4 regions of the Shewanella sp. TB7-MNA-CIBAN-0143 genome follow, and region 2 is predicted to be linked to each of the others. Evidence: predicted binding sites of a transcription regulator. Region 2 holds the regulator's gene; each other region holds the start of a gene.
What was found. The regulator LexA, encoded in region 2, represses DNA repair genes until DNA is damaged. The targets are predictions, from matches to a motif close to TACTGTATNNNNATACAGTA.

Region 1 (7,634 bases), on a different contig from region 2:
ACATCAATCGAACCCAGTTTAGGGGATTTTAGTTCGATCATCAGTCCTTCACTGCCGGGGAGTATCGCAGGCGCTTCACGTTGTGCTTCAAATACGGTTGCAGAGCGGCCATCACCAGGTTGAAGAGCAATATAATTACCAGAAAATAACGTATCGAGTCCTTCAACTCCGGTAATACTTGCTTTAGGTTTTACTAACCAAAAAAGGGTGTTTTTATTGAGGAAAGGGTCGGCACGGTAATCCATAATAACTTTAACGTTTACCCCTTTTAGATCATCGTCAATACCAATGTCAGTGACTTTACCTACCGTCAACCCTTGGTATTTTACCAACGTTTTGCCGATATCAATACCCGTAGCACTAGGGAAATGTATTAATATTTCAATGCCGGATTCTTTAATGCTTTTGACCCCTAACCAGGCACCTAATATCAAAGCAACAACCGGTAATAACCATATTGGCGAGAATAACTTTTTCTTCACAATTTTAGGCGATTCAATTTGTGTCATCAGTGTTTTCCAAGCGGTCCCAAAGTAATCGAGTATCTAACACTTTTGCTGCGACTTGCGTTAGTAAGATAACTAACGCAAATGCTGTCGCGGCAGGTGCAGGTTTTGCGTCTAATAATTGCCCCATATTAACTAAGGCAACTGTTAATGAAATAACGAATAAATCGAGCATAGACCAGCGGCCGATCCATTCAATAATGTGAAACCCAACCATTAATTTTCTTTTTGATATTGGTAAGTTAAAACTAATAGCCGTCAAGTAAGTCGCTAAGCCAATAATTTTAAGCCAAGGTACTAAAATACTGGCAGTGAAAACAATGATAGCAATCGGAAACATACCGGTTTTGACTAAATGACTAATGCCACTAAAAATGGTGTCATTGGTGACCACTCCGCGATTAGTTAACAAGGTAATAGGGTAAATATTGGCGACAACAAGTAAAATTGTCGCAGTAACTAATAAAGCCCAACTTTGTTGGATGCTGGCATAATTACGGCTACTTAATTGACTAAAACAACGTCGACAATGACTGTTACTTGTGACGTTAAGTTTGCGACAAACAGGGCATAAACATAAGCCAATTTTCTTGCCCTGAATATGAGGTAAAACCTCAGTTTTCGGCTCGTTATCGGTATTCGCAGTTTGCTTAGTGCTGTCCACTATATGTTCATTGGATGGTGTAATTGGAGTACTAGGCATCTACATAACTCCACATGTGTTCTAGATTATATTCACGTTGTAAAAATAATATGATGATAAACAACATTGTAAAACTGAATGTTCCCATACCAAAATACACATCGGAAAAGTCTGATAACTGAAAGGCCGACACGAGAAAACTGATGACATAAATTTCTAACATGGTCATTTGTGATATCAAACCATGATTTTTTAACAATGTAGTGTAGGTTCTTTGCCAAAATGAGTTGTGCAGTTTTAATTTTACAATTACAACTTGAGCCATAATTGACAAAATCAATAACCCAGGCGCGATAACTGCAGCAACCATTACCGCTAGGCCTACAACACAATATCCTTCGGCCCAAACCGTCACAGCAGCTTGCAGCACCGTAGTGGTTCGTACACTGCCAAGGAAGTGGATTTCGAGTACTGGCAATAAATTAGCAGGAATAAAAATAATTAACGCCGCAACGCATAACGCTAGCATGCCATTAATGGAGCAATAAGGTGAATCATAGAGCGCCGTGTGGCAACGCGGACAAAGCGCACGGGCACTTGAAGGCAAAGCTCGTTTTCTCACTGCCAAATCACATGATTGGCATAAAATTATAGAATCATGATCATCAAATTCATGCATGAAGAATTAATCTAATCCATAGTAAAACACATTATTGGGTAGCGAAGAGTCAAACCTCTCTGCTTGGCCTTATATTGGCAGAAAAATGAGTTAATTGTTAAATAATCTCGATTTTCTTGTGCTTGATAATATCAGAATAATCAGAACACTTGCATCATAAGTTAACTATGTGAGATTCTATGCACTGTATATAAAAACAGTGAGGATTACATCATGGCAGTGATAACCCAATTTGTCGTGGTCAGAGAAGGGGTGGAAAAGATGACATTTATATCGAAGAAAGAGGCTGATGCCTACGATAAGATGCTCGATATTTCCGATAACCTAGTGCCATTTCTTATTAAGGCAGACCTCGGACTTGATGAAAATAAATGCGAACAGCTGGCATTTTATCTAGCAAACAATAAAGATGAGCTTTCTAACTTGCTAAAAGGCATCGTACAGGTTAAAAACGCTCCTACAGCGAAAACTAAAAAGACTACGGCTAAAACTACATCTGCAGAATAGTCGTATTCATCACTCATTCTTCGATTGAGTGTCAGCTTAAGGAATGGACATGAAAACCGAATTTTACCAAACATTAAATCGTCAAGCACAAGCTTTACTTGAAGGCGAAGATGATTTGATTGCTGCTATGGCAAATTTTTCAGCGTTGCTAAATGACAACCTAGAAGACCTAAATTGGGCAGGTTTTTATATTAAGCGTGGTGAACAATTAGTCCTTGGACCATTCCAAGGTAAAGTGGCTTGTACCCGTATCAATATCGGCAAAGGTGTTTGTGGCACTGCCGCAGCAGAAAATAAAACCCAACGAGTTGCCGACGTTCATCAATTTGATGGCCACATTGCATGCGATTCTGCCAGTAATTCAGAAATCGTGATCCCTGTTAGGCAGGGTAATGAGGTTGTGGCAGTGTTAGATATTGACAGCCCATTACTGAATCGATTCGATCAAGATGATCAAATTGGTTTAGAAAACATGGTAAAAAGTTTCGAAACTTGCCTATTTGGTTAAATAGCGAACAAATTAGATTAAATCATGGTCGCATTCGCTGTCGCGGGCTTTATAATATGCCGCTATACGCATTTGTGCTGGATTTACTGATGAGCGATGATTAAGCTGAGAGTAAGTTTGGTTAAATTGTTAAGGTTTGTTTCAATGACTTTAGCAAACTGGCGGATAGTGATATTTTGTACGTTAAGCCTTAACAGTAAGGTTTAACGAAAGATGAACGACTGCAAGGCAAATTGTATGCCGCATAATCAGTCCCTTTATTAACGTGGAAGTAAAAATGGAATCAACAGACAAGTTGACCGACACCAACGCAATTTTAGCGTATTTATATGAAACCTTTCCTTTATGCTTTATTGCAGAAGGTGAAACGAAGCCATTAAAAATTGGTTTGTTTCAAGATTTGGCTGAACGGTTAGCTGATGATTCTAAAGTCAGTAAAACACAATTACGTGTAGCGCTTCGTCGTTACACAAGCAGCTGGCGCTATTTGAAAGGCGTTAAAGCAGGTGCTAAACGTATAGATCTTGACGGTAATGAATGTGCTGAATTAGAACAAGAGCACATTGACCATGCTATTTTGACGCTTAAAGAAAGCCAAGATAAAGCTAAAGCAAAACGTCAAGCGTTAGCGCCTAAAAAGCCGGCAAAGAAAGTGGCACCTAAACGTGCTCCTGCCGTTAAAAAGGAACGTCCTGCACCGGTGGCGGCTCCAGTGATTAAACTTGTGCCGGCTAAGCTAGAAGATTTAAAACAAAAACAACGCGTTAATGTTAAATTAGGTGCCACACCTGTTCCTGGTGTTGTGACTGATATTAATAAAGAGGATGTGCTTGTTCAATTAGATTCTGGCTTATCCATCAAAGTACGTGCTGAGCACATACTATTATAGAAATTTAAGGAGTACTTGTTGATGCGAAAACTTACCTTGGCCGCGTCAATTGCCAGTTTATTTGTCGGCTTTTCGGCATGGGCAATTTCACCAACGATTCAAATCAGCGAGTTACCTAAACTAGCACAAGAGCCACAACATAAAGTGGCTAGCAAGCGAGTAACAACTTTGTTTACTCGCTCGCATTATCATCGTTTTGTACTTGACGATGCATTCTCTGAGCAAATATATACCCGTTTTCTTGAGCAACTTGATTATCGTCGTAATGTGCTGACTGCGGCAGACATTGCGAGCTTTAGTCAATATCAAAACCAGTTTGATAACATGGTTGAATCGGGCGATATTAGCCCTGCATTTACCATGTACGACCTAGTACAGAAACGTCGTTATGAGCGTTTTGCTTATGCGTTGTCTTTGCTTGATAAAGAGTTCGATTTTACTCAAGCTGGCGATGCGTATGAATTTGATCGCAAAGATGCGCAATGGCCAAAAGATGAAGCCGAAGTGAATGAACTTTGGCGTCAGCGCGTTAAATATGACGCGTTAAATCTTAAATTAACCGGTAAAAAGTGGCCTGAAATTGTTGAAGTGCTCGAGAAGCGTTACAACAATGCCATTAAGCGTTTAAGCCAAACACAAAGTGAAGACGTGTTTCAAACAGTCATGAATGCGTTTGCTCGTAGTGTTGAACCTCATACAAGTTATTTATCACCTCGTAATGCAGAACGTTTCCAAATGGAAATGAATTTAAGTCTTGAGGGTATTGGGGCCGTGTTGCAAATGGATGATGACTACACCGTCATCAAAAGTTTAGTGGCCGGAGGGCCTGCTGCCAATAGCGAGAAATTATCACCAGAAGATAAAATTGTTGGTGTTGGTCAAAAAACCGGTGACATTGTTGATGTCATAGGTTGGCGTTTAGATGATGTTGTTGATTTGATCAAAGGGCCAAAAGGAAGTGAAGTCGTATTACAGATTTTACCGAATAAAGGCGGGGCTAATGCTAAACCTTTTGAAGTGGTCATTACCCGAGATAAAATTCGTTTAGAAGACCGTGCCGCGACCTCAAAAGTGGTTGAGCCTAAAGAAGGCCAGTATGCCAATCGTAAAGTCGGGGTGATCCAAATCCCTGGATTTTATATGAATTTGTCACAAGATGTGGCTAAAGAAATCACTAAACTTGAAAAAGACAATGTTGAAGGGATTATTATTGACCTTCGTGGTAATGGCGGTGGAGCATTAACCGAAGCGACATTACTTACAGGCCTGTTTATTGACATGGGCCCAGTTGTTCAAATCCGTGATGCTAATGGTGGCATTAATCAAAATCGTGATAATGATGGCGCCAGTGCATATAATGGCCCATTGGCGGTGATGGTTGATCGTTATAGTGCATCGGCTTCAGAGATTTTTGCTGCGGCTTTACAAGATTATGACCGCGCACTTATCGTCGGTGAGTCTACCTTTGGTAAAGGGACTGTTCAGCAACATAAAAGCTTGGGTCGTATTTATGACATGTATGAAAAGCCAATTGGTCACGTACAATATACTATCGCTAAATTTTACCGTATTAATGGTGGCAGCACTCAATTAAAAGGCGTTACGCCTGATGTCCGTTTTCCAAGTGCTTTAGAGGCTGGCGAATACGGCGAGTCAGAGGAAGAGAATGCTCTGCCATGGGATAAGGTTCCCGTTGCTCAGTACTCTACTTTAGGGAATATCAACCCTATGCTGATCAACAATCTTGATGTTAAACATAAAGAGCGTATCAGCAAAGATGTAGAGTTCAGTTATATATACCAAGACATTACTGAGTTTAAAAAACATCATAAAGACAAAACAATATCACTTGTTGAGAGTGAACGAATTGCTTCTCGTGAAGACGATGATAAGCGTGCTTTAGACCGAGCAAACGCACGTCGAGTCCATCAAGGTTTGGCTGCCGTGAAGTCTTTAGACGATATTGAAAAAACAGATGATAGCAAGTTACCTGATCCCTTTTTAGATGAAACGGCTTATATCACCCTCGATATGGCTGACGTAGAAAAAATAGCTAAAACAAACTCAAAGTAATTTTTTATTACTGTTAAAAAACGCGCTTAGGCGCGTTTTTTCTTAATCACAATCACTAAAAACAGTACCAATTCGATAAAGACCACGCACATTTAATCATATTGGCATTAGTACCGTTCAAGAGGAACATGTATGAACCAAGCGCAAGAAAAACACCTAAAAGATTATACCAAGCCTTCATTCACCATTACCCATGTTGATTTGAACGTTATTCTAGATGGCAAAAACACTAAAGTGACAGCCATCAGTAAGGTGATCCGTAATGGTGAGCATCAGCATGATTTAGTGCTTGATGGCGAACAACTTTCGCTAAGTACAGTGAAACTTAATGGTGTAGCGGCTAACTATCGTCAACACGACAACCAATTAATAATTAGTACGGACCAAAATGAGTTTGAATTAGAAGTGGTCACTTTGCTTGACCCTGAGGCAAATTCGAGTCTTGAAGGGCTTTACATGTCAGACGGTGCTTATTGTACCCAATGTGAAGCAGAAGGATTTCGCCGGATCACCTATTTCTTAGATAGACCCGATGTTCTGGCTATTTATACCGTGCGCGTTGAAGCCGATAAACAGGCATTTCCATTTTTGTTAAGTAACGGCAATTTAATTGATAAAGGGGAGATGCCTCGTTCTGGTCGTCATTTTGTCAAATGGCATGATCCATTCCCTAAACCAAGTTACTTATTTGCCTTGGTCGCTGGAGACTTTGATTTACTTAATGACAGTTTTACGACTCAAACTGGTCGTGAAGTCAAACTGCAAGTTTTTGTTGATAAAGGCAACTTACATAAAGCTGATCACGCTATGGCATCATTGAAGAAATCAATGAAATGGGATGAAACTCGTTTCGGTCTTGAATATGATCTTGATATTTATATGATTGTTGCAGTTGATTTTTTCAATATGGGTGCGATGGAAAATAAAGGCTTGAATGTCTTTAATACCAAATACGTGCTCGCTGATAAAGCCAGTGCAACAGATGAAGATTATCATGGTATTGAGTCGGTTGTAGGTCATGAGTACTTCCATAACTGGACAGGTAACCGAGTCACGTGTCGTGATTGGTTTCAGTTAAGTTTAAAAGAAGGCTTAACGGTATTTCGTGATCAAGAATTTAGTTCCGATGTTGGGTCGCGCGCAGTTAACCGAATTCATGCTATTCGAGTGATGAAAAATCAACAGTTTGCTGAAGATACCGGTCCAATGTCACATCCTATTCGGCCTGAAAGTGTAATTGAAATGAACAATTTCTACACTGTGACGGTATATAATAAAGGCGCTGAAGTTATCCGCATGATGCACACCATTCTAGGCGAAGAAGGCTTTCAAGCTGGAATGAAGTGCTATTTTGAGCGTCATGATGGCCAAGCGGTAACCTGCGATGACTTTGTTAATGCTATGCAAGATGCTAGCGGTAAAGATTTAACCTTATTCCGTCGTTGGTATAGCCAAGCTGGTACACCCGTTGTGACGGTAAAAGACCGTTTTGATGCGGATAAAGGTGAGTACCATTTAACCGTTACTCAACAAGTGATGTCGCAAGGTGTGAAGGGCCAAACCTTGCATATTCCGTTCAGTGTTGAGCTGTTGGATAGTGTAGGGCAATCAATAGTCAATAAAGTGCTAGATGTGACTAAAGCCAACCAAACCTTTGTGTTTGATGGACTAGAAAGCGCACCTATAGCATCTTTACTACAAGATTTTTCTGCACCTGTTAAATTGGTTTACGATTTTAGCATTGATCAACTTGTGCATCTTATGCGCCATGCTTCTAGCGAAGTGGCGCGTTGGGAAGCATCTGTGCAGTTAGTGAGCCAAGCCATTTG
Region 2 (7,634 bases):
ATAATGCAAATCGACAGCCTTCTGGATCTGTGCATAGCGCCATTCGGCCAGCATCTCCGACAGAATGAGGCCCTGCAATAATCTCACCTCCAGCTTGAGTCACAGCCTTAGAGGTAGCATCAACATCATCGACCGCAAAATAAATTGTCCAATGAGTCGGTAAGGCTTCCATTTCTGCTGGCATTGGGTACATTGCCGCAATATCATCACCGTCGATTTGCAGCATAGTATAATGCCCTTCTGGCATAGGCATATCATCTGCTCCCCAGCCAAATAGCGCCTGATAAAATGCTTTACCTGCCGCCCAATCATGAGTTGCTAATTCAATCCAGCAAGGCTGTCCTTGTTGATACTGTTGTACCTTCATTATCCTAATCCTTTATAAAATAGTTGCCTTGATATAGCCAACATGAAACTTGTCTCATAAGTTAAGTCGATATCAGCAGAAAAGCAAAAAGCCTTCAAACGAAGGCTTTTGGGTGAATGGCTATTTGATTGAAGTGTGTTGGGTCTATTTAAACACCGGTAAAATATCGGCCATTGCCAGCAAATGACATGTAGCTGTGATAACCCCAAACAACACCACAATAGCAATTAACGGGGTTCCACCAGGGACTTTAAATCCCTTTGAGTCAGGATATTGTTGTCTTACTTTATAGGCTAATAACGCTGGTACAATAACAGCCCAAATAGTGGCAGCTAGCGCAGCAAAACCAATCGCTAAAATAAATCCATTCGGAAATAACAAACCAAGGATTGTTGGCGGTACAAACGTTACCGTTGCCGTTTTAATTCGTCCTGAGCGCGAGTCGTCAAACCCAAATAAATCAGCAAGGTAATCGAACAAGCCTAGTGTCACACCTAAAAATGATGAGGCAACGGCAAGGTTGGCAAATAGGGTTAGCATGTTATCAAGCCATTGGCTGGCAATAACCCCAGACAACGCACCCACTAACACACCTATATTGCCACCTTGAGCAATAATATCGGCAAACTGGCTTCGTTGAATATTACCCATCGTTGCCACTAACCAACATATATAAATCACCAATGCGATAGTGGTTCCGGTAATAATCGCCTTAACGATGGTTTTGGCATCTTTACCATAATATTTGACTAAACTTGGCACATTACCGTGATAACCAAAACTGGCCAATCCAAAAGGGATAGCGGCAAGTAAATAAGGCAGGTAACGCGATTCACCATCAGGCGATACTAGCTTTATGGTATCAATGTCGATTAGTAAGTTACCGATAGCCAAAAAGAAAGTAATCACCATACCACCAAGCATGATTGTGGTGATACGGTCGACCGCTTTAGTACTAATAAATACCACCAAAGCCAAAACTACCGCAAACACCAATCCGGCCACACTCTGGGGTAGGCTCACGCCCAATGCTGACAGACTGTGATTCACAATCGAACCACCACCACTGATGTAAGCATAGGTTAAAATATATAACACAAACGCAATCGACACGCCGTTAATCACCCGCCAGAACTGCCCAAGAGTCACCCGAGTTAAGGTGTCAAAACTGTCGCCTGGTTCAAAATGCAAATTGGCTTCTAATAACAATAAACCCGACATTAGCATGCAAAACCAAACGCCGAGCAACATCGCGATAGAATAGCCAAACCACATTCCAGCACCAACAACGGGTAACGAAAACATGCCCGCTCCCACAGTGGTTCCGGCAATAATCATCGCCCCACCCAATACAGATTTACCGCTGGTACGATGCTTGGCAGCATTCATATGATTAGCCATTATTGTCCGTGCTCCGCTTCCACACTATCAACAATGGTTTGTCTTACTAAAGAGCTGAGTAATTTATTAGCGTTATCACGAATTCTGATCACTTCAGCACGATGTTCGTCGCTGCATAAATAACCCAATTCTTTCAGTTTCACACTCAGGGTGTTATATAATTTTTTGTCATAAAATTCTGGTGCGGTAATGCCATGCAGCGCGCCTAATCGTTGGGCTAACAAATGGCTATCGCGTTCCAGTTCTGAGCGCTCAAGATCAGGTTTTATTGCGAGTAAATTGAAGATAATCGCATAACGTTGCAACGTTTCACTGATAGTTTCAGCAAGCAGTAACACTTGGGTAATATGACGAGGCGTTATCTCAAACTGATCGCTACCGGTCAGTAAACCTTGTTCAACCATGAAATCTAAAATGCTATCCACATGTTGAGGCACATCATCAATGCTCATAAATAACTCAGCTTTAAGTAATGGATAAAAGTCCATTACAATGCCATGAATTCGCTGGCGATCGCACACGTCATAATGCACTAAACAACTGGCAATTAATGACGGCAACGCCATCAAATGAATAATATTATTACGGTAATAACTCATGGTGATGGCAATTTTTTCATCAACTGAAATAATTTCACCAATAAGGTCTTTGGTACTCACAAACTTATTTAACGACAGACAGTGATCAATAATTGACTTGCCATTACCTTCGGCCACAGAGGTATAATCGGTATAAGGCACTGTTTTAAGTAAGGCTAAATACAAATCAAGCTGACGTTCTAACTGGCTTCTTTCTAACGCATTTTGCTCTGACGCTAATAACACTAAACTAGTCAATGTTACTGAACTGGCTGCGGCAGCTCCATTGATATTAGTCATTACGCGGTTAGCTAACAAATTAACTGAGGGCGTAAACCAAGATGGTTTTTGGTCAGGATCTTTAGCTAGCTCATCACGCCACTCTGGCGCCTGCTGATTTAAGAACTGTTGTAAATTAATCGGCTCACCAAAATTCACATAACCTTGGCCAAAATTGCCTAACTTACGAATAGCACCAAATACCTGCCATACAGATTCTTTTTTCTTTTTCTTACCGCTTAATTCTTTGTGGTACGTCGCCACTTCCATCACATGGTCATAACCTAAATACACGGGTACTAAGGTTACTGGGCGCTCTATCCCACGTAGCACACTGTTAATTGTCATAGCCAACATACCGGTTTTAGGCGCTAACAAACGTCCTGTACGCGAACGACCTCCTTCAGTGAAATACTCGACCGCATAACCCTTAGCAAATAACTGATCTAAATATTCACGAAATACTGCGGTATAAAGTTTATTACCATTAAAACTACGACGGATAAAGAATGCCCCACCACGGCGGAACATCGGCCCTGCTGGCCAAAAATTAAGGTTAATACCGGCAGCAATGTGCGGCGGAACCATGCCCTGATAATACAAAATATACGACAGTAGCAAGTAATCCATATGGCTACGATGACAAGGAACGTAAACAATTTCATGACCATCATGATGTAACTGTCTTACTTGCTCGGCACCTTTGATATTGATGCCACTGTATAATTTGTTCCATAACCAAGTCAGGAAACGTTCGGCAATACGCACCAAACTATCAGAATAGTCGGCGGCAATTTCATCAAGGTATTCAATGGCGGTTTCACGTGCTTTCTCGACTGTTACTTTCTTATTTGCAGACTCTTCTTCAATGGCTTTTTTGATAGATTCTGATTTTAATAAAGAGGCAAACAACGCTTGTCGATTCGGTAATTGTGGCCCCGTCATGACTTTGCGTTGACGGCGGAAATGCACACGGGCGACTCGGGTTAATTTGTGAGCAATTCTTTTATCAGTACCATGTTCATCGGCCATATGACGAAGCGATAATGCATTAGAAAACTGCACGAAATTATGGCGTCCTAAAAATAAAATCATTAACCATTTACGTAACCACGTAGGGTTTTCACGTTCAAATACAGCAGCTTTCATGCTGTCTTCTTCTTTACCTGGGGTACGTCCCCAATAAAGGCAAACAGGAACCAACTGTATATCTAATTCAGGGCTCTCACTATGAAGTGACAATAAACTGGTAAAATAATTAAGGAATTTGTCACCACTTTCACGTTTACCAAATAGTGGTTTGCGGCCCTCTAAACAGACCACACGAGGCACGGTTAAGCCATCAAGCTGTAATGGCTCATAAGGACTGGGCAGACCAAAGCCCTCGGTGATTTCGCTCAACGCGGCAATATCGCTAATAGATTCCGTTTTCATTAAATAAACCAAAGGTTTAGTTGGATCTATATTGAGGTCATCAAAAGGATCGTGAGGGACCACAATGGTCTGTACCATCCACTTTTGAATCCATCTTAATGCTCGTAAAAATATTGAATCTGGTTTTGACATGGTTATTTTCGCAACATAAGCCACTGTAATATTGTCGTATAGGATACCAGAAACCACCCTGCTTACACTATCAGACCGATCTATCTTTACGTTTAAGCTCTCACTATCAGAAATAACATAAGACAGAAAATTAGTAATAGTTAATTAAAACATATTGTTGAGTGATACTTAATCAACAAAATACAAAAAATAGTTGGTTAATACTTGCGCGAACACAAACACTGTATATAATGACAGTCACTGTATAAAAAGACAGGAATCATCATGAGACCGTTAACGCCGCGCCAAGCAGAAATTTTAGACTTAATTAAAAACAATATCGCCGAAACAGGTATGCCACCCACTCGTGCTGAAATTGCGAATCGTCTTGGCTTTAAAAGTGCTAATGCCGCCGAAGAGCATTTAAAAGCATTAGCCAAAAAAGGCTTTATCGAGATCATGCCTGGTACCTCAAGAGGCATTCGTTTACCTCATGAAGAACAGGTTGAAACCGGTCTGCCACTCATTGGACAGGTTGCTGCTGGTGAACCAATTTTGGCCCAAGAGCATGTAGAGCAATACTATCAAGTCGATCCAAACATGTTTAAGCCCGCCGCAGATTTTTTATTGCGAGTGCGTGGTGACAGCATGAAAAACATCGGCATTTTAGAAGGTGACTTACTCGCTGTACATAAAATGCAGCAAGCACGTAATGGCCAGGTTGTTGTGGCACGTGTTGATGATGACGTCACCGTAAAACGATTTGAACAAAAAGGTAATGTGATTTATCTGCATGCCGAAAATGAAGATTACAATCCGATAAAAGTAGATTTAAGTTGCCAAAGCCTAACCATCGAAGGGCTTGCCGTTGGCGTTATCCGTAATGGAGATTGGTTATGAACAAACTAATGGGCATCGCGCCACGCCACCCGGGCTTATGGGTAGATTTAACTGAAACAGAACTGCATGGCACCCAAACCATTCAAACATTACAAACTGTCACCCAAGGTGAAGCTGAACTGAGCCAATTGTGCAGCCAGTTAGCAATATTGAGCCAGCAAGGCAGATGGATTGTATTAATTAGCCCGCCCCATATTGGCTATAAACATATGCTGGCAAGTGCTGGTGTAAGAATGGATCGCATTTTACTGGTGCACACCAAAGATGAAGTCGAAACATTATGGGCCATGGAGAAAGCGCTCACTAGCGGTACATCGAGCGCAGTAGTAACTTGGACAAGCTCACTTGATGCTCGCGATAGTCGCCGTTTAGAAATTGTCGCCAAAAGTGCACGTGCATTAGGGGTGGTAATTGAAGATGTGAATGCTCACTTACCTCACAAACATCAACTTGTTAGCCCTAATTTAACAAATGGAACAAGTAATTTTTGCTCATTTCACTAAGCACGAACCCTTCATTACCAAGCCCTGTATTGAATTCAGGGTTTTTTTTCATCTTTTTTCAGCCTATTAGCCAACAAAGAGATCTTGATCAATGTTTAATCTACAAGTAATGTGGTTAACAAGGATGAAACATTTTTTATCTTTAATTGGACGTGAATGGCAGTAATCAAGATTACTTTCAAACAAATGAGCCAAATCAAAATTGATAAGTTCAGTAGTAGGTACAAGCGTGGTGCACAGCTAACAATAAAACCGTAGACCGTATGTTTACAGCCACCAAAGTACTTTGAGGTCATCAAACTTTTTTCGGGAACCGAAGAGTTTGCATAGAGCAGAGAATTACTGTGTGACTCTTCTTTGTAGTTGCTATTTGCAATTAGCAGAGGAGTAGTCTTGTGAAGCAATGGTTGTATTGTTTACTGGTGGTGTTTGTAGCATTTCCGCTTGGGGCATCAGAAATGCCCCTCAACATGACTCAAGGCGTGACAGATATCAGTGGCAAGGTTTATGACCTCCACATGACGATTCTTTACATCTGTTGTGCAATTGGGTTAGTGGTGTTTGGGATCATGATTTACTCAATGATTTATCACCGCAAATCAAAAGGCGCTGTCGCGGCCAATTTTCACGAAAGTACCAAAGTGGAAATTGCTTGGACCGTCATCCCTTTCATCATCTTAATCGGCATGGCTATTCCAGCCACCAAAACCTTGATTGCTATGGAAGATCCCAGTGATGCTGATCTCACCATAAAAATTACCGGGTCGCAGTGGAAGTGGCATTACAGCTATTTTGATAAAGACATCGAATTTTATAGCACATTATCCACTCCCAGAGCACAAATTGATGGCAGTGAGGCCAAAGGCGAACATTACCTCCTTGAAGTCGATAAGCCATTAGTACTGCCTATTAACCAAAAAGTGCGCTTCTTGATGACATCAGATGATGTTATCCATTCATGGTGGGTGCCCGCGTTTGCCGTTAAAAAAGATGCCAATCCAGGCTTTATCAACGAAGCCTGGACTCGTATTGATAAGCCTGGAACGTATCGCGGCCAATGTGCCGAGTTATGCGGTAAAGACCATGGTTTCATGCCGATTGTGGTGCAAGCATTATCGGAGGCCGATTTTGATAATTGGTTAGTGGAGCAAAAAAAACTAGCAAGCAATGCAGCTGCAGCCGCTGCGGCATCAATGTCTAAAACCTTGTCTCTTGAGGAGCTAACCTCACAAGGTGAGCAAATCTATATTGCTAGGTGCGCCGCTTGTCATCAACCCAATGGTGCGGGTCTTCCTGGTGTATTCCCATCATTAATTGGCAGCCCTATCATAAAAGGCCCTGTTAAAGATCACCTGAATATCGTCTTAAACGGTAAACCAGGTACTGCAATGCAAGCCTTTGCAAAGCAACTTAGCGCCCAAGAAATTGCCGCAGTCATTACCTTTGAGCGTAATGCGTGGGGCAATAATAGCGGTGACGTAGTTCAAGCTGCTGATATAGGCAACTTTTTAGGCAGTAACGAGGCAAGCACCGAACCAAGTAAAGCAGTAACCGATGCAACAAGTACTATTGCAGCAACGACAACTGACATTACCGATGCGGTTACCGACAAAGCCAATCAAGCTGTCGAAGCCGCAGCAGAAGCTGTTGTACCAGAGGATCTGCCCACGTTAACCTTGGAGCAATTAATTGCTGAAGGTGAGCAGGTTTATGCTACGACATGTGCTGCATGTCACCAAGCCACTGGCGCTGGATTACCAGGCGCTTTCCCTTCACTTATTGGCAGCCCTGTTGTTACTGGACCGGTTAGCGGACATATCGATATCGTTATGCACGGAAAACCAGGTACCGCAATGCAGGCATTTAGTAGTCAACTTAGCCCGCAAAAGATGGCGGCTGTGATTACTTATGAGCGCAATGCGTGGGGCAATAATTCTGGCGAAGCGGTGCAACCTGCCGATGTCGCTAGCCATGGACAGTAGGGGAAAACAATGAGCACAACAACGCACGATACACTGGCTACCGCTCATGATGATCATCATCACGGCGCTCCGAAGGGGC
Region 3 (7,634 bases), on a different contig from region 2:
TAACTTTCATCGCCTTTGATAGGATAAAATGTAGACGCATTTAAAATAGGCGTCACAACTTTACTATTCGGAAACTGCTTTTCTACTTTGTTTTTAGACTGTTGGGCAATTTTTCGCTCGGTGTCGTTTGCCACAAAAACAGCACTTAAATAGCTAGAACCTTTATCGCAAAATTGTCCGCTTGCATCAAAAGGGTCAATGTTGACCCAGTAATGTTCTAACAGCTCTGTATAGCTCACTTTGCTAGGATCGTATGTTATTTCAACCGCTTCATAATGACCACTGTGGTTACCATTATAGGTAGGGTCTTTGATGTTTCCGCCAGTAAATCCTGAGACCACATCGGTTACGCCATCAAGTTTTTCAAAATCTGACTCCATACACCAAAAACATCCACCAGCTAAAATGGTTTTATCTGCTGTGGCATTAGATGCATAAGACAATAAACTTGCTGCAAATATCGTTAACACTAGTGTGCTTTTCATAACACTCTCCTTTATTTTCCTAGGTTATTAGTATGTTTGTCTGTAAATATCTACTATATGAACTTAATGGTTTAAAAGTTCACAATGACATTTACAAAGTTCCTAATGGTGAGTTAACACAGTTATATTCCCGAAATACCTAGACTGTAATGCAAGTAACTCTTGCCAATTTAGCTTTTCACTTTAGCCTTCTTTTTATACGATTTCTTAAAACTTCGTTTCGGTGCAGTACTGGCGACACCTTGTAATGCTGAGGGTAACTGGCTCGATGCTTGAGTGATGAGGCCATCTAATTGGCTCAACAATGGCTGCATAAAAGCATCATACTTTAAACGTTTTTGGCTGATAGCATCCAAGCTATTTTCCCATAATGCGGTCATGTCGGGCGTGGTTGCTGATTCGGGTAAACTGCGTATTAAGCCAACTCCCACAGGCGTCGCTTTAATGGCTTTACCCTGGCGAACCAAATATCCGCGTTTAAACAATAATTCAATAATGCCGGCCCGGGTGGCCTCTGTGCCTAAGCCATCGGTTTCTTTAAGGATTTTTTTAATCTCGCTGTTTGTCACATAACGGCTAATGCCGGTCATTGCACCTAATAAAGTGGCATCGGTAAAATGCTTCGGCGCTTGGGTCATTTTCTGTAGTAATTCACCACGCTGACAATGCAAAATTTGACCTTTAACCAGTGGAGGCAAAGACTGTACCGCGTCTTCATTGTCCTCGTCACTGCTAGTTGAATTAGAACTAGCTTGATTTGCAGTGGCAGAACGTTTAAACAGTTGTTTCCAGCCTAAGGTTTTATCTTGACGTGCTTTAGTGGTAAATAAGCCACCAGCAATGGTCACTTCAACTGCGGTTTCTGCATAGATATAAGCGGGATAGAACTGGGCTAAATATTGCCTTGCCACGTGTTGATATAACTTAGCTTCGTTACTTGATAATGCCGATAAATTAGCCACCTTTTCAGTTGGCACAATCGCATGGTGAGCATCTACTTTAGTGTCATCCCACGCTTTAGATTTAAGTTTGCTATTAGGAGACTCACAACCATCAATTAAGCCTGAAGCGCCTTTGAGCACGGCGTCCAATACTTTTGTTGCCAAAGCATGCTGTTCTTTAGGTAAATAGCGACTGTCTGAGCGCGGATAAGTAATCAATTTGTGGCGCTCATACAAACTTTGGCAAGTATCCAGTACCTCTTTCGCTGACAGACCAAAACGTTTAGCTGCATCTATTTGCAGTGCCGATAAGCTGTAAGGTAATGGTGGGTTTTGGCGCTTATCTTTAGCTTCAATTTTAGTGACTTCCGCTGGTTTCCCATTGATACGGGCAACGACATTTTCGGCTAAACCTTTAGCTAATACTCGTCCGTCTTCATCCATATATGGCTGACATGCTTCGCTAGGTTGCCATTTTGCGGTGAATGCTTGTTGTTGGTCTGTCAATAAATGGGCTAATACTTCGTAAAATGCTTTAGGGGTAAAATCAGCGATTTCATCATCGCGGCGTACCACTAACCCGAGTAACGGTGTTTGTACTCGACCAACCGACAACACGCCTTGATAGCCGACTTTACGGCCTTGAATCGTGTAGGCTCGGGTCATGTTCATGCCATATAGCCAATCAGCACGGCTGCGGGCCAATGCAGAGGTCGATAATGGAATAAACTCTCGGTTACTGCGTAATTGCCCTAATGCACGTTTTACCGCTTGTGGGTTTAAGTCACTGATTAACAAGCGCTGAACTTGACTCAGCTTGTCTCCTTTTACACCCAGATAAGAAATCACTTCATCGACCAGCAACTGCCCTTCGCGGTCTGGATCGCCAGCATTAATGATCGATGATGCTTGCTTGACCAATTTTCGTAACACCGTAAGTTGGCTGCGCGTTTTAGGTTTTGGCTGCAGTTTCCACGTTTGCGGCACGATGGGAAGGTGTTCGAGTTTCCATGACTTAAATGCATCGTCATAGGCGTCCGGTTCTGCTTGTTCGAGCAAATGGCCAATACACCATGAGACGCAATCACCATTAGCGGCTGTGATAAAACCATCACCTTTTTTATGTGGTTTTGGCAGAACATCGGCAATAGCACGACCTAGACTGGGTTTTTCAGCAATATATAAAATCATAATCCACTGGTGGGTCGCTAATATTCAATGAAATGAACCGCGCCACTTAACTGTATAAATTTACAGTATAGATTAGCGTTAAATACGCCAAGCTGCAAATATGAAATAATTAACCACTTAGTCACTTAAATCATTACAATGCGCAAGTTCACTTCCAAACTTGATAAATAGATGAAACTCGGCCACCGCTTAGCACATATCAACATGATGATCCCCAATGGTTACACTCATATTTGGGATTGCTGTTGCGACCATGGATTACTCGGCGCCGCGTTGCTAGACAGACATGCTGCTATAATCCATTTTGTCGACATTGTGCCAGCATTGATGCAGCAGTTAACCGCCAAGCTCGAACGTTTTTACCCACAGCAAAACCCACCAAAATGGCAAGTACATTGTGTTGATGTGTCAGCGATCCCTTTGGATCAAGATGAGCATACACCCTTAGTGATTGTTGCCGGAGTGGGTGGAGATTTGATGATCGAGTTTGTTAGGTCACTTTGCCAGCAATATTCGAACCGAAAAATCGATTTTATCTTGTGTCCAGTTCATCATCAATATGAGTTACGCCAACAACTTATCAAGCTTAATTGTGAATTAATTGACGAAAAACTGATTGAAGAAAACCGTCGTTTCTACGAAATCCTTTATATCAGACGTGATCCCAAACTCCCCACGAATGTTGCTAATGATTCGCTTACAGACATGGACCCTATAGGCAGTGTAATTTGGCAAGCGAGTGATGCTGTACAGCAAGACATTGCTATGCGTTATTTAGCTAAAACGATTGCGCACTACAGTCGCATCAATCAATCTCGTTCAGGAAACACCTCTCAAGCACTAAAAGAGTATCAACAGGTAAACATCGCTTTAAAATAATGCCTAAAACGCTTCAATTGGCAGTCCATTTCTGGGCATATAAAGTATCAAGGACGCTATGCCGCAAATGACAAGGACGGACTTCGTCCTGCAATAAAGAGCTGGATTCCCGATCAGCTGCATCTCAGGAATGACGTAATTGCAGTATGACTACCCATGTAGTTTTCTATGTAAAATATCGTACTTTGGTTTTTTAGTAGAAGGCCGTGGATAGGTGTCATCATTTAAGGTTAACGTTGCTTCACCAAGGCTTATTGGGCCACCATTAAGCTGACTTTTCCATCTAACAAGATACTTAGCTGGAGGTAACTTAGGAAGATTAAAATAAAAAATAGTCCCAGGATCTTTTGGCACTTGAACATCTAAGTTAAGTAAATAACCATCATTATTTCTAATGACTATTGAATGCAAAGTCACACTACTTTCAAACGTTACCTTCAAAGATCGCGTAGGCTCGATAGTAAACTCAATCGTCACATCGCTATTCTTCGCAGAAAGCTCACTAGCATATATATTATTTGGTACCAGCAAAGCGAAAAAGATCATGGTTAGGCAACGATAAACTCTCATTTCAATATCCTTTCTTATAACTAAATTTAATGAGTTGACCGCATGGTCCAAACACAGCAACTATTTCCTTTATCGACTTAGTACTTTTCTTTTGCGGCTAGCACAAAGTGCCTGTATGAATAATGGGTGTAATCCAATATCGACACGGATTCTGTTTACAAACCGCAGACAAGGCACCTAATAACGCATCTTGATGATCCACAGGATGCATAATTTCAAACTTACAAAATTCCCTGTAGCCTTCAACTTGCTCTTTGATATTAAAATGGCTGTGTTCGCGGCTAAAACCGCAAATATTACCTAGGCTAAAACCAGATAAAAACTCAAGCTCAATCAAGGTATCAACGATGTCGTCCTTAATATCATTTTGGGCGATCAGCACTAACAATTGCTCCGTGATCATTGACGTTTCTCCAGCCAGTAATAAAGGATTGGTAACAAATAAAGGGTTGTAATGGTTGATGTCAGCAAACCGCCAATAACAACAATGGCCAATGGCTTTTGGATTTCAGCACCAGGGCCCGATGCAAACACCAATGGCATCAAGCCAAACATGGCTGTCGTGGCGGTCATCAAAATAGGCCGTAAACGTCTTGCTGCACCTTGTTCGACTCGCGCCAATAAACTGCTAAAGACATGTTTGGTCTGCTCGTAATAACTCACCATCACCACACCGTTAAGTACCGCGACGCCGAGTAATGCAATAAAACCAACCGAAGCAGGCACAGATAAATACTCGCCCGAAACATACAAGCTCACGATCCCGCCCATCATAGCAAAGGGGACGTTAGCCAAAATCAAGCCCGCTTTAGCAAGCGAACCAAAAGTGGTAAACAAAATGAGAGTAATAAGCGCAATGGCGACGGGAATAACCAGTAATAAGTTATTAGTGGCACGTTGTTGATTTTCAAACTCGCCACCAAAACTGACACTGTAACCGCTAGGTAACTTAACCTCAGCGTCAATTTTCGCGTTGAGTTCTTCAACAAAACTGACTATGTCTCGGCCTTGCACGTTAGTCGTAATCACCGAAAAACGATCACCTTGTTCGCGTTCAATTAAAATAGGGCCTTCTTTGTAGGTTAATTTAGCGATATCGGTAAGACGTTTTAATGAATGATCAGGCATCACCAACAATTGATTCTGCAGCTCATTAATACTACTCAACCCGCCTTGATTATTGGCGATCAATACTGGGGTACGCTTTTTACCTTGCAGCACTTCGGTCACAACAACACCTTCAAGTTGGCTTTTTAAATACCGCGAAAACTCCATGGTGCTCATGCCAAAGCCACGTGCCAGCTCATTATCTAGGGTTAAGTTAATAAATGGACTGCCCTCAATCATGGCCATTTTTACATCGATACTGCCACTGGTGTCACTGACAAGCTGCTCAATTTGGGCCGTTAATTGCCCAAGTGTATCAATATCGGTACCAAAGACTTTGATGGCCACATCACCAATACTGCCAGTAAGCATTTCAGAGACGCGCATCTGAATAGGTTGAGTAAAATTAAAATTTACTCCAGGAAAATTAAGCAGTTCAGTGCGAATAGCATCAATCAGTTGCGTCTTGTCAGCAAAGCGCCACTCGTCTCGCGGTGCGAGTTCCAAAAATACATCGGTTTCATTTAGCCCCATAGGATCTAAACCAATTTCATCAGAACCGGTCCGCGCAACCATTTGTTTAATTTCTGGCACCTTATCAAGCAAGGTAATTTGAATTTGCTTGTCGATAGCAATCGACGCTTCAAGCGAAATAGAAGGTGATTTTTCTAGCTGTAAAATAATATCGCCTTCATCCAATGTCGGCATAAAGGTTTTACCCACAAGACTAAATAGCCCTAAACTCACCACTAACAGCGTAAACGACACGATGATAAACGGCTTTTTATAGGTAAACGTCTTTTTTAAACTGCTCAAATAAGCCGCTTTTAGTTTCTCTATCGCTTTAGGCTCTTGTGCAGACTTTTCGTTAACCAGATAAGATGCAATGACTGGAATAACCGTAAGCGACAACACCAATGCCGATAACATGGCAAAGACAATCGTGACAGCCACGGGCGTAAATAATTTGCCCTCTAAGCCGGTTAATGTCAGTAAGGGAGAAAATACAATCATCACAATGACAGTGCCAGATACAACTGGAATAGCCACATCTTTAGTCGCACGATAAATAAGGTGTAAACGCGGCAAACGTTGCTTAGTCGCAATAAGATTGACCATGTTCTCAACCACTACCACAGATGAATCAACCAACATACCAATCGCGATGACTAAGCCACCTAGACTCATTAAATTTGCTGACAGATTAAATAAATCCATCATCAAAAACGTCATTAATGCCGCAAGAGGCAAAGACAATGACACAACTAAAGCGGCCCTGACATTACCTAAAAACAGCGCTAGTAATACAATCACTAACAACACGGCTTCAAATAACGCACTTGAAATGGTATCAATCGCGGTATTAATTAAATTAGCACGATCATAAAAAACGTTAAGCTCGCTGCCTTCGGGCAACGAAGTATTAATTTGCGCTAACTTTGCTTTAATATTGGTGACTACTTGGGCAGTATTGGCATCTTTAAGTGCAATAATTAAGGCTTCAGCCGCCTCTTCACCGTCTTTTGATACCGCGCCATAGCGGGCTAAATGGCCAATCTGTACGTCAGCTAAATCTATCAAGCGATAAACTTGCGCATCATCCGCCTTAATCACTAACTGTTTTAGTTCATCTATATCATCGACTCGCCCTTCTGAACGCACAATAATGGTATCAGTACCAATGGTTAATTTACCGGCACCTTCATTATGATTATTGTCCGTAATCGCCTGTTGCAAATCTGCAAAACTGACGCCAGCGGCAGCCATGGCAGAAGGATTAGGACTAACACTAAAACTTTTGGCATAGCCGCCTAAAATATTCACATCAGCCACACCAGCAACGGTACGCAGCAAGGGTCTGACTTCCCATTCCAGCAACTGTCGACGTTCCATTAACGATAAGTTAGGGTTTTCAAGTGTAAACATAAAGATTTCACTTAACGGCGTACTCATCGGTGCCACACCACCAGAGACACCTTCAGGAAAACTGTCCCATACCGCCGCTAGTCGCTCGCTGACCTGCTGCCTAGCCCAATAGATATCAGTTCCTTCAGTAAAATCTAAGGTAATATCACTAATGGCATACTTAGTAGTGGAGCGTAAAATGTCTTGATTTGGGATCCCTAAAAGCTCTGTTTCAACCGGTACAGTAATTTGCGCTTCAATTTCTTCAGGCGTCATGCCCGGCGCTTTTAAAATAATCTTCACTTGCGTAGGCGAAATATCAGGAAAGGCATCAAGAGGAATATTAAACCAGGCACGAGTACCCGCTAACATTAAAATCAACGCTACGATCAGCACAAACAAGCGCTGAGTTAGCGAAAAACGAATCACAGAAGCGAGCATATTATTCGCCTCCTAAACCAAGCAGTATACCTTTCACTGCCGCGACAGATTGAGACAAGACTTTAATTTGACTCAAATCTTGATCACTCGCGACAATATAATCATCTGCAGTAGA
Region 4 (7,634 bases), on a different contig from region 2:
AGATTGTGCAGAACTACCTGAACGTTCAGAGAATGATCCGAAAGAGTTCAAGTTACTGTTACGAAGTGCATCAGCAACTGTAAAGTTACCTTCCATCTTCATATCTTCAGTTGTAATGGTCGTAATTGGCGAAGCGCCTTCAAGGTCAGAACGCTTAATGCGCGAACCAGTAACCTCAATACGTTCTACTTTTGCGCCATCTTCATCAGCAGCAAAAACTGCTGGCGAAGCAAATGCAGCTGCTGCTGCACCACTGATCAGTGCTAAACGCACCGACTTAGCTAATACGTTCTTATGCATTGTCTATCTCCCTGGACTTTTTTATGTCTTTCTTATAATGCTAACAACCTTTTTAGGTGTTAGTTCAATGAGGGGATGCAACAAAAAACAATCACAACCTCTCAACTACAGGTGCAATAAAATCACATTTGAAACAACTAATCAACATTTGAAGTGTCGTAAGCGCAAAAGTTAATCAAATGTAACAACTTTAACTGTTAAGAAATATGAACAGGTAATTTTTTTTAACTTTATAAACAATAAGTTAAAGTTGTTTAGTTATTGTCGAAATAACATACCAAGTCTAAAGTTAAAAAATTAACCTACTGTTTTAAATAACTATTAATCTGGAGAAGGTAGTTTTTTATTACTTCTGGTAAACATAAAAATGTTAAGTGTTAATAAATAAGGCTATGTAAGTAATTGCTTAACATTAATCGTCTGGATAAATCTTCGTAGATTGGGTTTGCGAGGTTTGTGCGTCATCAAATAATGCTTGATTGCCTTTACTGAATTAAGAACGTAAGGACACGAAGAAAAACAAGCAATGTTAATTAACATTGAAAACTTAAGATTGGGGTGTTGGTAAGTTAACTTATAACAATAGAAGTTGATTATTCACCAATGAGTCAAAGCTATGGCCACACAGTTGCAGAATGGGCTCCGCGATAGGTTGAATTTGTTTACAAATATAGTATTCATAATCAATATTTTGTGGTTTTGCTTCTATGGCTTGTGCACCAGTGAGTGTCATTATATATCGAATCTGTTGTCCTTTTCGGGTAACACTTACGTCACCGAGTAGTTCGGCAAGCTGTTTTGCGGCTTTAACATGGGGTGACGACTTTGCGGTATAATCTTCAACATTGCGTCTTAATCGCTTTTTAAAAATAAGTTCATTATCTCGAGCACCGCACTTAATTGCTGCGATCTCATTACTCAAAAAATCAATAACATCCTCGCCCTTGAAAAACAATTCATATAAATGGTACTGCATCCTTCTTGCAATAGGGCTCCAGTCACTCCTCACCTGCTCCATACCTTTAAAGGTTAGAGTTAATTGTTGCTGATCATTTGACACCGCGCCGACATAACGCTTTTTACTGCCTTCATCCGATCCCCTCAAGGTAGGCATAATAAATTGTTCAAAGTGGGTTTCAAACTCCAGCTCAAGATAACTGTCTAATTGATATTCTTCTGCACACCATTGAAGCCAACGTTCGGTTATTGATACTGATAGTTGTTTACCAACCGCTTGAATATCTTTAATCCCATGATTATCTCCTAACCAGACAAAGGTAGAATCGGTGTCACCATAAATCACTTGATAACCGCACTCTTCTATCCATTGCTTAGTGAGTTTCATAATTTGATGACCGCGCATGGTAATCGAACTGGCTAACTTAGCATCATGAAATACACAACCTCGAGAGCCTAATACGCCATACAATGAGTTCATAATAATTTTTATCGCTTGCGATAACGGCGCATTTTTATCTCGTTTGGCCAGTTCTCTTTGCTCTGCAAGGCTGGCAACTAATGCAGGTAAAATAGGCGATTGCCGACTAAATTGAGCACCTAAATATCCAGCCACTGTCGTTGCATCATCTTTTACTTCACTCGCGTAGAGTCCTTCAACTAAGCCTTTAGGATCGATAAGAAATGTCCTAATAATCGACGGATATAGACTTTTAAAATCTAATACTAAAACATCTTTATAATAACCCGGTATAGAGGACATAACATATCCGCCAGGGCTTTCTAAACCTTGGCTCGCGGGTTGTGCGGGGGCCACAAAGCCACTTCGATGTAAGTGAGGTAAATACAAATGATAAAATGCAGCAATCGATGCACCCACGCGGCCGAACTCCAAGCCCGTTAACTTGGCGCGTTCAAGAGCAAAATCTAACAACTGTGTTTTTTCAAAAATATCCCACACTAGTCGGCAGTCGGTAATATTATAAAAAGCCAATGCATTTTTATCTTGTGCAAATAAATGAGTAATTTCTTGGCCACGATTTTCAACATGATCAATGGCTTTACCTTCGGCTAATAACTGCCTCGATACCGATTCTAACGAAAAACTATCAAATTGATAAAACGCCGCTTTAAGCCAATCAATACCATCCAAAACCACACGCCCAGGTAAAGATAATGTTTCCGGCCGATATTTGTCAGCCACTTTCCAGCTCAGTTCGCTATTACCTCTACCAATTAATAATGGAATTTGATGTAAAACACAGCGTTTGAACAACAAGGCTAAATCAAAGGTCACTACTGCCCAGCCAATAATAATATCGGGGTCATAGTCGCTAAACCACGCTATTAAATGATGTATCAGTTCAATCTCATTTTTTACCCAAACAATGAAGTCATTACATTCTGCTTGCGGTTCGCCCACCATATACACACATTGATAATCGGCACCATATAAACCAACCGAATAAAGTTCACCCGTAAAACTGCACTCAAAATCCAGTGAAACCATCTTCAAAGAGATATCAACAAGTTCGTTGGCGGGCATTTTTCTAGCCCGATTAATCGATAACAAAGGAATCGTTGAAGTTGAATTACGCTGTTGATAATGCCCTGAACACTCAATATCTAAGGCAATAAATCGTTCTATAAGGTAGCGTTGCTCAGACCTAATATCGGCTTCAAATAAAGTAATACCGATATCATTAGCTATGCGACTGAGTAATTTCAATTGGGTATTTGATTTAAGATACAAGGCACTGATAGGTTCATGTGCAAAGCTCATCAATGATATCGACTCAGCCTTAAGGGCAAAGCCGACTTTTTGACTTAATTGATTAACATCTTGCTGACGGCAGAAACAGATCACTTCACTGTGATACAGCTCTGCTAATACAGGTCCTTGAGCGGTTTTAATATAATATTGAAGCACTAATTGTCCATGCCGATAAATAGCATGACGAGTTAATACTCGTCCCTTCACATGATTATTGGTCGTTAGATTATCTGTCGGCGTCACAACGGGTTTGAATTCCGGCACAAGTTTACTCAATTTGATTTATTACTTCGTGGCATGCTAATTCACTGTTATTATGTACAGCATAATTCAGTCTATGTAGAAATCATACTTCCTATGCTACCGGATAACATAAAAAGTCAAATTCGCACCATTTATAAAGAAATTGCCGCATCTATGCCGCAATTTCGTTCTCGTCGCGAACAAAACTATATGGTAGCGGAAATATCAAAAACCTTAGCAGGCGAGTATGACAAAGACCGTCGTATCATTGTGGTTGAAGCGGGTACCGGCATTGGTAAATCTTTGTCTTATATCTTAGGGGCAATCCCTTTAGCCATCTCGAGTAAAAAGAAAGTCTGTATTGCCACTGCAACCGTGGCACTTCAAGAACAATTACTCCACAAAGATCTACCTTATTTTTTACAACAGTCTGGTATTGATTTTAAATTTGGTTTGGTAAAAGGTCGTCAGCGTTACGTATGTTTAGCCAAACTTGAAGCCATGATAGGGGCACAAGACAGCACACAAATAGCCATATGGCAAACTAAACCCGACCAAAGTCAAATTAACGAATTACAAAAATTGCATCAAGATTTTCATCAAAAACGCTGGAATGGTGAAATTGATACTTTAAAACACCCTATTCCTGATTTCTTGTGGCAACAAATTTGCTGTGATAAACACAGCTGTCATCGTCAAGTATCGGCACACCATAATTGCCCGTTTCATAAAGCTCGTGAAGATGTGGACACTTGGGATGTACTCATTGTTAACCACAGTCTGTTATTTGCCGATTTAGAACTTGGCGGCGGCGTCATTTTACCAGAACCAGAAGACATGTTTTATGTCATCGACGAAGCTCACCATCTCCCCATTGTCGCAAGAGACTTTTCCAGTGCTCAAGCCACATTGCGAGGAGCATGTGATTGGTTAGAAAAGGCCTCAAAGACCTGTTCTAAGTTGCAAAATCAGCTCAAAACCACCCATATTATTGCCCCTGTACAGGCCATGCTTGACCACACCACAGAGTTAACCAATTTACTGACTCAGGTTGCTCATTTTTGTGATACCCAACCACAGTTATTCGCTAACCCTGAATCCAGGCTTCGTTTTGAACATGGCCAATTACCACAATCGTTATTAATACAGGCAGAAAATCTGGCCACTGCATCAGGTTCCGCGGTAAAGCAATTTAATAAAGTGGTATCAGTGTTAAATGAAGCAATCAAAGATGGTGAAGTGCCTAAACATCAGTCGGAAGGGTTGTTATCAGAAACAGGTTTTATTTTACAGCGGCTAGATAACTTACATAAGTTATGGAAGATGATGGCCAAAGAAGACAGTAAAAAAGGCGCACCCATGGCGCGTTGGGCTGAATTAATTACCGGTAAACAACAAGATTATTTATTTTGCTCATCGCCTATAGAAGTTGGCTTTATGCTTGAATCTATGTTGTGGCAAAAAGCCGCTGGCGTGGTGTTGTGCAGTGCAACGCTTCGAGCCTTAAACAGCTTCAACCATTTTGCTCATCAAGTAGGCCTGTCAATGAATGATGGCAGCCGATTTTTAGCATTATTATCCCCTTTCGATTACGAAAATAATGCGACTTTATTTATACCTCAAATGGTTTGCGAACCTACGGACGAAAATTACACCACCGAACTTGCACAACATATTGTGACACTTATCGATGGTGAAATGGCCACATTAGTGCTGTTTGCCTCATATTGGCAAATGGATAAAGTGGTTGAGCTCGTCGAAGGTAAAATCCCCAAAGACCAGCTTTTTGTTCAAGGTGCTATTCCACGTCAACAAATATTAGAACAGCACAAAAAACGCTGTGATGAAGGTCTACCCAGTGTCATTTTCGGTACTGGTAGCTTTTCTGAAGGCCTCGATTTACCGGGCGATTACTTAACAAACTTAATCATTACCAAACTTCCGTTTGCTGTCCCGACCTCACCAGTAGAACAAGCTCACGCGGAATACTTAAAAGTAAAAGGCGGTAATCCATTTTTACAGCTGACAATTCCTGATGCTTCACGTAAATTAGTCCAAAGTTGTGGCCGACTGTTACGAAAAGAGCAAGATTATGGCCGAGTGACCATTTTAGACCGTCGTTTGGTCACTAAACGTTATGGCAAATCATTAATTGATGCCCTTCCTCCTTTTAGACGTGTTATTGAATAGGTATTGAGTTGGATTTATTATTAGACCCTAGCCATTGGGCTATATTAGCGGTCATAGGTATATTTGCGGGTTTTATTGATGCCATAGTTGGCGGTGGTGGGCTTCTGTCTATTCCAGCATTACTCACCGTTGGTATTCCGCCACATTTGGCATTAGGAACCAATAAATTAGCAGCTTGTTTTGGTTCTCTTACTTCGAGTTACACCTTTTATAAACAGCATTTATTTAACCCTGCATTATGGAAAACGTGTTTTTTTGCCACCTTGGTTGGGTCGATTGCAGGTTGTGGTTTAGTATTTCTGATTGACCCACAATGGTTAGACAAAATATTACCACTACTCATAATTAGTATCGCTGTTTATACCTTATTTAGCCCCAAAGCGATGGGTGACAAAAATATAATGGCCCCAAAATATCGCTCACCCAAATACAAGCAGATTAGCCAAGGTTTTATTTTGGGCGGATACGATGGGTTTGCAGGACCAGGTATTGGTGCTTTTTGGACGGTATCGTCTATCTCGCTGTATAAACTCCCTCTGTTGCACAGCTGTGGATTAGCGAGAGTCATGACCGCTGTGAGTAACATCACAGCACTCATTATCTTTGCATCCATGGGTCAAGTACAATGGATGCTCGGCTTGTGGATGGGGGTATGCATGATGGCAGGTTCATTTATCGGCGCCAGAAGTGCGATTCGATTTGGGATACCTTTTATTAAACCAATATTCATTATTATGGTATTGTCGATTGCAGTCCATCTTACGTGGAGTGCATGGGTATGAACACCCAACAATTGCTATCAATGTTAAAACAACAGCTCGCTAAACTTGAGCAAGACGCATTAATACACGACCAGAATTTGGCGCCTTCGCAACGACAGTCTTTACAAGAAATTGAACGATTTAACAGTCAGCTATTTGCCCAACAAGGAGCCCAACTAAGCCCTTGTATCACTCAGTTACGTCAAGATATTAAACAACTCGAAAAACAACTTTACCTTAAGTTGGGCAGTAATGTTATCCAACTCAGTTGTGATCGTATTCAAGACCGATTTAGTGCATTACGCAGAGCATTGCTAACCACTCACATCAACCTTAAATCCGAACAACAGCGCAAAGCCAGTAATCGAGCCCGATATGCAAAAAAACAACAACAAGCAATACAAGACAGCGGATTTGGTTGGATAGCCAGCAATGTGATGCAAAATAGCCATCAACTCTACGCTGAACTCAATAAACATTTAAATTGGGCAAAAAAAATAGAGCAAAAAATACAACAAATGGAAGCAACTCTTGAATTCTGTCATAGTGATGACAAAATAAAACTGCAAAATGATATTCTGTCTATGCATCGCCGTTTAGGAAAGTGCAAACAAGCAACCAGTTATATTGAAGAGCGTATTCAACTTTTTGAAAGACCTCGCCAAAGTTACCCACGTTAAGGAGCAACAATGAAATCTTTATTTACCACAAGTGCGCTTTTGGCATTTTTAACATCATCATCCGTCTTAGCAGCGAATTTAACCATTCCAATGTCTTTTGAGTACCTAGCGCTTGATGGTGCAGAAGTTGAAACCAGTATGTTCAATCATCAATCGGATTTAGCGTTAACCAATGGCACCCATAAAATTGCAGTCCGTTATCATGATGTGGTTGATGATTCCTTTAGTGACAGTCAATCTTTTGTAAAATCGACACCTTTAATTGTGACGTTAACGGTTGATGGCGATCATCAATATCTATTACAACCCGCTGACGGTGACGTTATCAAGAATCCAAAAGCATTCGCTAAAAAACCACAAATCAACATTAAACGCCAAGATAATGCAGCGGTAACTTACAGTGTAGAACAAACTAATTTTACTGAAGAGTCATTTATTACTAGCCTGTTTAACAATAAAAACCAACATGATATTGAAACCTTATCGGCTTCAGCTACAGGTAACGGCAGTCAACCAATACAAGCATTAGCAGTCAAATCAGATATTGAATCTGCTACGATGAGTGCACCAGTTATTGCAACTGTACCAGTAACGGTACCAGTAACGGTGCCAGCAACAACGGCGCAAAAACCGACTCCAGCACAAGCAGAACAAATGCTGCAATATTGGTGGTTACAAGCCGATGACAAAACGCGTAAAGAATTTATGGGTTGGGCAATCAAGCAACTT

Region 1: a site for LexA is predicted at 2,011-2,030, ahead of AAEY97_RS04380 (YebG family protein). Genes of this name have one in related genera too.
Region 3: a site for LexA is predicted at 2,666-2,685, ahead of AAEY97_RS16480 (DNA topoisomerase III). Genes of this name have one in related genera too.
Region 4: a site for LexA is predicted at 3,338-3,357, ahead of dinG (ATP-dependent DNA helicase DinG). Genes of this name have one in related genera too.

The regions. Positions count from the first base shown of each region.
Region 1 covers NZ_JBEOPL010000004.1:33,282-40,915, reverse strand. Annotated here, with positions in the region: gene AAEY97_RS04395 (PqiB family protein) at 1-509, opposite strand, end outside; gene AAEY97_RS04390 (paraquat-inducible protein A) at 496-1,209, opposite strand; gene AAEY97_RS04385 (paraquat-inducible protein A) at 1,202-1,828, opposite strand; gene AAEY97_RS04380 (YebG family protein) at 2,042-2,335, shown strand; gene msrC (free L-methionine (R)-S-oxide reductase MsrC) at 2,385-2,843, shown strand; gene proQ (RNA chaperone ProQ) at 3,121-3,732, shown strand; gene prc (carboxy terminal-processing peptidase) at 3,754-5,805, shown strand; gene pepN (aminopeptidase N) at 5,938-7,634, shown strand, end outside.
Region 2 covers NZ_JBEOPL010000003.1:125,142-132,775, reverse strand. Annotated here, with positions in the region: gene AAEY97_RS03405 (VOC family protein) at 1-367, opposite strand, end outside; gene mtr (tryptophan permease) at 512-1,768, opposite strand; gene plsB (glycerol-3-phosphate 1-O-acyltransferase PlsB) at 1,768-4,191, opposite strand; gene lexA (transcriptional repressor LexA) at 4,456-5,070, shown strand; gene AAEY97_RS03385 (cell division inhibitor SulA) at 5,067-5,573, shown strand; gene coxB (cytochrome c oxidase subunit II) at 5,969-7,555, shown strand; gene ctaD (cytochrome c oxidase subunit I) at 7,565-7,634, shown strand, end outside.
Region 3 covers NZ_JBEOPL010000021.1:40,547-48,180, forward strand. Annotated here, with positions in the region: gene msrA (peptide-methionine (S)-S-oxide reductase MsrA) at 1-485, opposite strand, end outside; gene AAEY97_RS16480 (DNA topoisomerase III) at 656-2,617, opposite strand; gene AAEY97_RS16485 (tRNA (adenine(22)-N(1))-methyltransferase) at 2,789-3,496, shown strand; gene AAEY97_RS16490 (copper resistance protein CopC) at 3,647-4,066, opposite strand; gene AAEY97_RS16495 (DUF3240 family protein) at 4,164-4,469, opposite strand; gene AAEY97_RS16500 (efflux RND transporter permease subunit) at 4,466-7,519, opposite strand; gene AAEY97_RS16505 (efflux RND transporter periplasmic adaptor subunit) at 7,521-7,634, opposite strand, start outside.
Region 4 covers NZ_JBEOPL010000002.1:210,767-218,400, forward strand. Annotated here, with positions in the region: gene AAEY97_RS02345 (TonB-dependent receptor) at 1-300, opposite strand, end outside; gene AAEY97_RS02350 (DNA polymerase II) at 875-3,274, opposite strand; gene dinG (ATP-dependent DNA helicase DinG) at 3,389-5,464, shown strand; gene AAEY97_RS02360 (TSUP family transporter) at 5,473-6,246, shown strand; gene AAEY97_RS02365 (primosomal replication protein) at 6,243-6,905, shown strand; gene AAEY97_RS02370 (DUF2057 domain-containing protein) at 6,915-7,634, shown strand, end outside.